Regions from separate parts of the Bacillus pfraonensis genome, predicted to be linked through region 1. Evidence: predicted binding sites of a transcription regulator. Region 1 holds the regulator's gene; each other region holds the start of a gene.
The links. Region 1 encodes Rex, which represses fermentation and respiration genes when NADH is low (regulators of the CRP and FNR family bind a similar motif). Its sites were predicted from a motif close to TTGTGAAATATTTCACAA; they were not measured.
Positions count from the first base shown of each region.

Region 1 (3,285 bases):
TCTTTTGGACAAAGTCTTCTAGTTTAGCGATTTCCTCTTGTTGTTTCTCATAACGTTTCATTTCTTGCTCATATAGTGCAGCTTTTAAATCTAAATATTTACTGTAGTTACCAACATATCGTCTGCTCTCTTTATTAGAAATTTCATATACTTGTGTAACAAGCTTGTCTAAAAAGTAGCGATCGTGGGACACGATTAAAATAGCTCCAGGATAGCCTTGTAAATATTGTTCAAGCCATGTTAATGTATCGATATCTAAATGGTTTGTTGGTTCGTCCAAGATGAGTAAGTCTGGTTTTGTTAATAGTAGCTTCCCAAGAGCAAGTCTTGTTTTCTGTCCGCCACTTAATGTGGAAATTGTTGTTTGGTGTGTTTCCGCTGGAAAACCAAGTCCACTTAAAATGGAGCGAATATCCGCTTCATATTGGTAACCACCTTGATCTTTGTAGTCTAACTGTAATTGATCATAATCAGCGAGTAATTTCTCGTACGTAGCAGCATTTGAAAAGTTCTCTTCCTTACCCATTTCCTGCTCTAACCTTCGAAGTTTCTTCTCCATATGCTGCAGATGTGTAAAGACGGTAAGCATTTCATCCCAAATTGTTAAAGAAGTTTCCAAACCTGTATTTTGGGCTAAATAACCAATAGAAACATCTTTTGGCTTTATAATTTCTCCACCATCGTGAGATAATTCACCGGCAATTATTTTTAATAATGTAGATTTTCCAGCACCATTTCGACCAACTAGTGCAATTCGATCTTTTGTTTGGACTTCCAATTTAATGTTTGCAAGAATTGTTTCAGCACCGTATAATTTTGAAAGCCCATTCACTTGTAATAAAATCAATGTTTTCACCTCAAATAATTTCTTAACTTTGCCATGTTTATATTTCTCAATCATACTAAAAATAGTGTATAGTTTAAAATAAAGAGAGAATTCTTCTCTCTATTATACAGGGAAAGTCATAAGTGCTAAACTTATGTATTTATTTTAAATCTGTGAACAAAGATAGGAAGAGAGGAGAGGTTACATGGATCAGCAAAAGATTCCACAGGCCACTGCCAAACGATTGCCTCTATACTATCGATTTATCCAAAATTTATCTCTTTCTGGTAAGCAACGTGTTTCATCGGCAGAATTGAGTGAGGCGGTAAAGGTAGACTCAGCAACAATTCGGAGAGATTTTTCATATTTTGGAGCGTTAGGGAAAAAGGGATATGGATATAATGTGAATTATTTACTATCATTCTTCCGAGAAACGCTCGATCAAGATGATATAACACGTGTAGCACTTATTGGAGTGGGTAATTTAGGGACCGCTTTCTTACATTACAATTTCACGAAAAATAATAATACAAAGATTGAAATGGCGTTTGATGTCAATGAAGAGAAAGTTGGAAAAGAAATCGGAGGAATTCCTGTATATCATTTGGATGAATTAGAAGAACGTTTAACAAATGATATACAGGTGGCAATATTAACAGTACCTGCTACCGTTGCACAAGCTGTAGCAGATCGATTGGCCGAAACAAATGTACATGGAATTTTAAATTTTACACCGGCACGATTAAATGTGTCAGAAAACATAAGAATTCATCATATTGATTTAGCTGTAGAATTACAAACGCTCGTTTATTTTTTGAAAAATTATCCACAATAAAACGCAGAGGAAATCCCTCTGCGTTTTATTATTGCCTTTTCTTTGTAAATTTGACTAAGATAAGTCGAAGTGCCAAATTAAAATCAATTGTTGCCATAGCAGCGAACAGCAGTGTCCAAAAGTTCCAAATTGTATCTGTAACGTTCGTAATTGCGAAACGTGTAAAGATACATCCAAGAAGGAAATACAGTGCTGCCATGAACAATGGTGAGTTCCTCATATTTAAAATCCTCCGATAAATCCTTGCATTTTTTCTGCTTGTTTGATCATTTCTTGTATTTGTTCGTTACTTACTAGTACTTGAGTTATTGCGACTAATGTATTCATCGCGACATGAGCCATAATAGGAACGATGATTCGTTTTGTTTTCACATATAGAAAAGCGAAAACAAGCCCCATGGAAGTGTATACTAACAAGTGTGTAAAATCAAAGTGAATGGCCGCGAAAACAAGCGAACTAATAATGGCTGCGATAAAGAAATTAAATCTTTTATAGAGTGTTCCAAATAAAATCTTTCTAAAGACAATCTCTTCTAAAATAGGACCGATGATAGATATAACAATAAGGAACCATGGAGTAGCTCTTGCTATTTCCATCAAATCTTGAGTGTTTTGAGAACCAGGATTAATCCCTAATAATCGCATTTCAATATTAGCTGCAAGTATTTGAGCAAACATAGCTAAAAAGAAACCGATAAAAATCCAGCCGATTGTAGCAGGAATGCTAGCTCGCTTCGTATCTAAATGTCTTTCACGTATATCGGTTCTAAGAAGCCAAAGTATAATACATAATGCAATAAAAAAGCTGATGATTGACCAGTGCCCAGCCATGATTTGCATTTTCTGCTCTCGTGAAACTGCCATATTATCATATAGTCCTGTTTTGAAAAGGAGCCATATGCCAAAAATTCCCGATAGTTGCATCAGAATATATGTAACTATAATCCACCAATATTGTTTTTTCAAATGGGTTAACCATCCTTTCTAACTCTAATTTATGAGATAAGGCGAGGAAACATGTGAACATCCCGCCGTGGGATACGTAATAACTGTTTGTATTATTATTTTTTTGTAAATCTTTATTTGAAAATGAAATAGATAACAGGAAAAAGCAGTACCTATAGAGAAAATAACTTATGGCATCCTTCATATTGTAACATACGATAAGTGGAAAAGCCGATTCATATAAAAAGGCTTTCTTGAGAATTATTGCTGTTATTGTTGTATAGAAAAAGTTTATATCGTAATTTGCGAAAAAATTATGATTTTTTTACTTGCAAAAGAAATTTAGATTATTTATTATTATAAGTGTGTTAGCACTCATAGTCTTTGAGTGCTAATAAAGAAAATTTACATAGGAAAATGAGGAGGTTATTGTTCATGCTAAAGCCATTAGGTGATCGCGTTGTAATTGAGCTTGTTCAAGCAGAAGAAAAAACAGCAAGTGGTATTGTATTACCAGACACTGCAAAAGAAAAACCACAAGAGGGTAAAGTTGTTGCAGTAGGTACTGGTCGAGTGCTTGAAAATGGTGAGCGTGTTGCTTTAGAGGTAGCAGCAGGTGATCTTATCATCTTCTCAAAATATGCAGGTACTGAAGTGAAATATGAAGGTACAGACTACT
Region 1 is NZ_JAHCDO010000048.1:4,610-7,894, forward strand. Features, by position in the region: gene KFD70_RS26675 (ABC-F family ATP-binding cassette domain-containing protein) at 1-847, opposite strand, end outside; gene KFD70_RS26680 (redox-sensing transcriptional repressor Rex) at 1,032-1,661, shown strand; gene KFD70_RS26685 (YdiK family protein) at 1,690-1,881, opposite strand; gene KFD70_RS26690 (CPBP family intramembrane glutamic endopeptidase) at 1,884-2,627, opposite strand; gene groES (co-chaperone GroES) at 3,042-3,285, shown strand, end outside.

Region 2 (3,285 bases), on a different contig from region 1:
AGTTACATGGAATTGTGTGACACCTTCGAATAGTAATTCTATTGCGGAGGGGTTCTCATACTGTCTTTGAAAAAGTATTCTTACTTTCGTATTTGATTATTTTTTTAATTGGTAACCTGTATTCATTGACAGCTGAGCAGTATAAATTAGCAAATGCGTTTTTATTGGCAGGGGTGTTAGGTTCTTATTCACTATCAATTGTAGTTTTGAAGAGAAAATATTAGGTGGAAAGGAGAAACGTTATAATAAAACGTACCAGTGATAGAAAGAGTAGAGAGTTCAGCAGTAGAGTGGGTTGATAGAAAATTAATACATAAAATTTTATCGGCACAAATTCAAATGTATCGGCGTTCCGACAAAGAACGATAACAAAAACAGGTGGGCGAAGCCTTTATCCACAATCTAAAAAGGAGCTGTTTTATAGAGTAACTTGTAAACAGCTCTTTTGTATGTTATTTTGCAGGTTTTAAAAACGTATATAGAGCTAATAAGAAACCAAATAAAGTAAAGGTTAGAGCATCTTGGCTTGGATTGGGATCGTAGCTTTTTTGAATTTTTGTAAAGAATTCGTGTGTTTTCATGTTCATATCTCCTTTAACTAATGGTTTGCTTAATAATTATTAGGTTCTATTTTTTGAATTTTCATTCTATAAGTATTATATAATAATTTATCTATAAAAACTATAAAATATAGGACTTTGATACTTATCTATAATTGCATACTATGTCTTTTTTGAGTAAATCAAGAAAAAGGTTAACTCGTGCATACAATCCAAAAATAAATAAATACTAAATGATGAATGAACAAAGAAAGGAAGGTCTTAATTATGCCAAATTTAACAGAGCTTGAATTAGAAAACTTACGCCATATTATTGGGGGGCATACAACAATTGCAAATAAATTAGATCAATATGCACAGCAATGTACAGATCCTCAACTAAAGCAAATACTACAACAAGATGCGCAAGCTGCAAGAAACACAAAACAACAATTAATGTCCTTTTTAGGATAGGAGGTTATGAAATATGAATGAAAAAGATATGGTGAATGATTATTTAGCGGGATTAAATGCAAGCTTAGCAAGTTATGCGCATTACATAGCAGAGTCAAATAACGAACAGCTACATCAAACGCTGATTCACATTCGAAACCAGGATGAGATGAGACAACGTAATGTATATAAATATGCATTGCAAAAAGGGTATTATAAACCAGCGGCTCCTGCAAATCCAATGGTTGTTCAGCAAACGAAAAGTCAATTAAGCGCACAGTAATGAATAAAAAAAGCGAGTGAATATCAGATGATCATTCCCTCGCTTTTTTATTTGTATATATGTCAATAAAGATGTATAAAATATTTTTCCAGTTGTAACAAATATGACGAAAACAGAGTAGCGTGTTTCACAAAATATACATAAAACTTGCTCAACATTTCACAAAGTATCCATGGTTTCTATAGTGAGAATCTCTATAATAAAAAGTGTAAAGAACAAACAAAAACAATACAGAAATACTTAGGAGAGATTCTTATGAATAGAAACACAAGAAAAATCGCAATTATTGGAACTGGATTAGTTGGATCAAGCTGTGCGTATTCAATTGTGAATCAAGGTATCTGTGAAGAACTGACATTAATTGATATAAATCATGAACGTGCAGTTGGAGAAGCGATGGATTTATCGCACTGCATTAATTTTACAAATACAAGAACAAAAGTATATGCAGCTACTTATGAAGACTGCAAAGATATGGACATTGTGATTATTACAGCAGGTCCAGCGCCAAAACCAGGACAAAGTCGTTTAGATACTCTAGGAGCAAGCGCAAAGATTATGGAAAGTGTTGTAGCAGGTGTAATGGAAAGTGGATTTGATGGCATTTTCTTAATCGCATCAAACCCAGTTGATATTATTACTTATCAAGTTTGGAAATTGTCTGGATTGCCAAGAAATCGCGTGATTGGTACTGGAACATCGTTAGATTCTTCACGTTTAAGAACAATTTTATCTGAAATGCTTGAAGTGGATCCTCGTAGTATTCACGGTTATTCATTAGGTGAGCATGGTGATTCCCAAATGGTTGCTTGGTCTCACGTTACAGTTGGTGGGAAACCAATCTTACAAATTTTAGATGAACAAAAAGAGCGTTTCGGTGAAATTGACTTAGATGAAATTGTTGAGAAAACTGCCAAAGCTGGTTGGGAAATTTATAAACGTAAAGGAACTACTTATTACGGCATTGGTAACTCACTAGCTTATATCGCACGCTCTATCTTTAATGATGATCACCGTGTAATTGCTGTTTCAGCAATTTTAGATGGTGAGTATGGTGAATATAATATTTGCACAGGTGTACCAGCAATTATTACAAGAGATGGTGTGAAAGAAGTTGTTGAACTAAACTTAACAGAAACTGAAGAAGGCCGATTTGCACAATCAAATGATATTTTACGTGACTATATGAAAACAATCGGCTACTAAACTAGGAGAAGGTGAAGCAGATGAAGGAATATATAATGTCTCGTGTCTTTAAAGGTTCTGCCGGAATTGCACAAGGTATTTTCGTATCCCTTGGAATTGGTTTACTTATCGAAAATATTGGAAGAATTGTTGATATTCCGATGTTGATTACAATTGGAGTTGTTGCGAAATCACTGATGGCACCAGCAATTGGAGCAGGGATTGCTTTTATGCTTGGAGCAAACGGACTTGTCATTTTCTCAGCGATGGTTGCCGGGGCGATTGGAGCAGGATCCATTTCGATTACTGAAGCTGGTCTAATCATTAAAACTGGTGAACCGATTGGTGCGTTATTAACAGCAACTTTAGCAGTTTATATCGGTAAACGGTTAAGCGGAAAAACTGCTTTAGATATGATGCTCGTTCCATTTGTAGCAATACTTGGTTCTGGCATAGTCGGTATTTGGTTATCTCAAAATATTAGTCCTGTTTTAAATGCAATTGGCGCATTTATTAAAGATAGTTCAGCTGGTAGTCCATTTATTGCTTCTATCGTGCTTGCGGTTGTTTGGGGACTATTATTAATCTCACCAGCGTCATCAGCAGCTCTAGCAATTGCACTTAGCCTAGATGGTGTTGCAGGAGGTGCAGCACTTGCAGGATGCGTCGCTCAATTTATCGGATTCTCTGTTATCTCAGCAAAAGAAAACAATTTAGGTGGTATTTTAGCACAGGCCCTTTGTACTCCGAAAGTCCAATTGCCGAACATTACTAAAAATCCAATGATTCTCGTCCCAACTGTCGTTGCTAGCGCCATTGTGGGCC
Region 2 is NZ_JAHCDO010000003.1:86,716-90,000, reverse strand. Features, by position in the region: partial or broken gene KFD70_RS03310 (DUF2178 domain-containing protein) at 75-224, shown strand; gene KFD70_RS03305 (hypothetical protein) at 453-581, opposite strand; gene KFD70_RS03300 (hypothetical protein) at 828-1,013, shown strand; gene KFD70_RS03295 (spore coat protein) at 1,027-1,275, shown strand; gene KFD70_RS03290 (L-lactate dehydrogenase) at 1,531-2,481, shown strand; gene KFD70_RS03285 (PTS sugar transporter subunit IIC) at 2,502-3,285, shown strand, end outside.
Region 2: a site for Rex is predicted at 1,423-1,440, ahead of KFD70_RS03290 (L-lactate dehydrogenase). Genes of this name have one in related genera too.

Region 3 (3,285 bases), on a different contig from region 1:
CCCAAATGTGGTATAAACAGTGACCAAATACCCTTTTCTGTCATTTGTATCATTCGATGCCCTTCAACATCCCAATCATTAAAATCTCCAACTACACTCAAAGCTTTTGCATGAGGAGCCCATACTGTAAATCGTACGCCTTGTATTTCATCCTCTACTGCAAAATGCGCGCCAAATATGTTATAGCTCTCATAACACTTTTTTGTATGAAATTCATACAAACTCTCTTCTATACAATTTGTTACACTCAATATGTTCACCTCACTAAGATGACAGAATTTTTGTTACTTTGTAAACATTCGCTGAAAAACTGAAATATCCTTGTGTATTTTTAAATAAATATACGTTTTTTCGTGGTAATTAAAGGTAATATTTTAATTTTTGATAAAATATATCGAATTTTGACGAATATTCATTGAAAGCGTTTTATTTCAGATGATTATTTCACTTGTAATAATATAATAAAAAAGCACTCTATTTTCATATAGAGTGCTTTTTCTATAAACGACCCTTTTCCAACAAAAGGGGTATATTTTGGGGATATACAAGGGAACTGGAAAAGGAATTTATATTATTTTATATAAAAATTCAGAAGCCGGAAGCAGTTTCCCGCCTCTGAATCATTTATCAATTATATTAAAGTACTGGTGCCATTGTTTCTTTTAATACTTTTACAGAGTGAGCGAATTTCGCTTTTTCTTCTTCATTTAGCTCAAGCTCAACGATTTCACGTACACCTTCGCGGTTAATAACAGCCGGAACACCTACATAAGCGTCTTTTTCACCGTATTGACCTTCTAGGTATGCAGATACAGTTAGCACACTATTTTCGTTGTTTAAGATTGCTTTCGTTACACGAAGTAGTGACATACCGATTCCGTAGTAAGTTGCACCTTTACGCTCAATAATGTGGTAAGCTGCATCGCGTACATTTACAAAGATTTTATCTAAATCATCTTGGTTGTATTGTTCGTTGTTCGCTAAAATTGTTTCTAGTTTTTGTACACCTACAGTAGTGTGGCTCCATACTGGAAGTTCAGTATCACCATGTTCACCAATAATGTACGCGTGAACGTTACGTGGATCTACATTTAAGTAGTCACCTAGCATATAGCGGAAACGAGCAGAGTCTAAAGTTGTACCAGAACCAATTACACGTTCTTTTGGTAATCCAGATTCTTTCCAAGTTACGTAAGTTAAGATGTCAACTGGGTTAGTTGCGATTAAGAAAATACCATCAAATCCGCTATCCATAATACCGCGAACGATTTGCTTGAAGATTTTTGTATTTTTCTCAACTAAGTCTAAACGAGTTTCACCTGGTTTTTGTGGTAATCCAGCAGTGATAACAACTAAATCTGCATCTTTACAATCTGCATAACTACCGCTCCACACTTTTGTTGGTGATGGAGAGAATGGTACCGCATGGCTTAAGTCCATTGCTTCTCCTTCTGCTTTTGCTTCATTTACATCAACAAGTACGAATTCCTCAGCTACACCTTGGTTGATCATTGAGTAAGCATAACTACAACCTACAGCTCCTGTTCCTACTAATACTACGCGATTGATACCTTTTTTCATGGTAATTTCCCCTCTCTATTGTTCACATTTATTATGATTGTTTAAGTAATTAATTAAAGTACTAATTTAATGTTGTTTAACTTCCTTACACTCATATTGTAGCATGAATCATTGTGAATTAATTCACAAATTATGACCTATTTGTGAACTTTTTCACAGATAGGAGAAAGTTATCTTATTGAGTATGGAATCAATCTCAATGTAAGCTTTTTCTTTAGATTGTGAAAACTTTGTTTTATTAGAGATTATGTGTAGTAATACATAAAAAGCTATCCTTTCCAGAGCCTTTCTGGAAAGAATAGCTTTCTATTGTTTCAAGACTTTATCTTTATTCTGGCATTAAACGAGTAGAAACTCCAATTCGATTCCATGCATTAATAGCAACAATCTGCATAATAATTTCAGCAACTTGCTTTTCTTCAAAGTATTTTCTTACTTCTTCATATACCTCATCTGGAACATGAGTTTCCGCTACTAGTGTAATTGCTTCTGTCAAAGCAAGCACAGCACGCTCCTTCTCTGTGAAAAATGGTGTCTCATGCCAAGCATTAAGAGCATAAATACGCTGCTCTGTTTCTCCTAATTTTCTCGCATCTTTCGTATGGAGATCAATGCAATACGCACATCCGTTGATTTGAGAGGCCCGAATTTTAATTAGCTCTTTCAATGTCTCATCAATACTTGTAGTCATCAAATATTTTTCTAATCCTGCCATTGCCTTATAACCTTCTGGATTTACCTTTCCCATTAAAAACCTTGTTTCCATCGTATATTCCCTCCATAAAATAAAATGAGTTTGTACTTTTATACCAGGATATTTAACAAGGTCTTTTATGAATGATTTACAATCACTATCTGCCGTAACATACCTTAATTCATGACAGAAGCTCTAATAAAAAACATACATAGCATCCCTTTTATATCCCGTCACTTATAAGACAAATTAGCTTTTTGTTTTGTGACAAAATAAAAAAGAGATTTTAAAAAAATCTCTTTTTTATAAATGCTATAGAACTGGAATATACTTCAACTTATCAGGATTGACTACAATGAAGATTCTTCTAATGGATTCTCCGCTTTCATTCCATTCAAAACATATGGCTTTCTCTGCACGGCCTTTATTCCTTGCTAAAATACCAAATTGACCATTTATTATAGTTGGAAGAAGATCCAATTGGAAAAATCCTCGTGAAACAATAGCCTCCAAAAACGTCTGGATACGCTGTTTACCCAGAATCGGAAATATAGCTGCACGCACTTTACCGCCTCCATCAGTGACAAGGGTTGCATCTGTTGTCAGCAAATTAATAAATTCCTCAAAATTCCCTGTTTCTGCGCCTCTGATAAAGGTATGTATCATTTTTTCTGTATGATCCGATTGTTGTGGATGTACTGGTATTTCGTGTCGTATCTTCTCTTTGCAACGGCTGTAAATCTTTCGGCAATTTGCCTCTGATTTGTTTAAAATCTCCGCTACTTCTCGATAATCGTACCTGAGGGCTTCCCTTAAGACAAATACAGCTCTTTCAATAGGCGTTAAATTCTCTAACAGTACAAGAAATGCATAGGATACTCTTTCGTTTTGAATTATAGTGTCCATAGGATTTAGTTTCATCGTATCTATTTCCGGCTCAGGAAGCCATTCTCCTGTATATACTTCTCTCTTTTTCTGAGCCGATTGCAGTATATTTAAACAATGATTTG
Region 3 is NZ_JAHCDO010000072.1:1,253-4,537, forward strand. Features, by position in the region: partial or broken gene glgB (1,4-alpha-glucan branching protein GlgB) at 1-251, opposite strand, end outside; gene KFD70_RS28515 (L-lactate dehydrogenase) at 637-1,581, opposite strand; gene KFD70_RS28520 (carboxymuconolactone decarboxylase family protein) at 1,910-2,347, opposite strand; gene KFD70_RS28525 (RNA polymerase sigma-70 factor) at 2,588-3,285, opposite strand, start outside.
Region 3: a site for Rex is predicted at 1,693-1,710, ahead of KFD70_RS28515 (L-lactate dehydrogenase). Genes of this name have one in related genera too.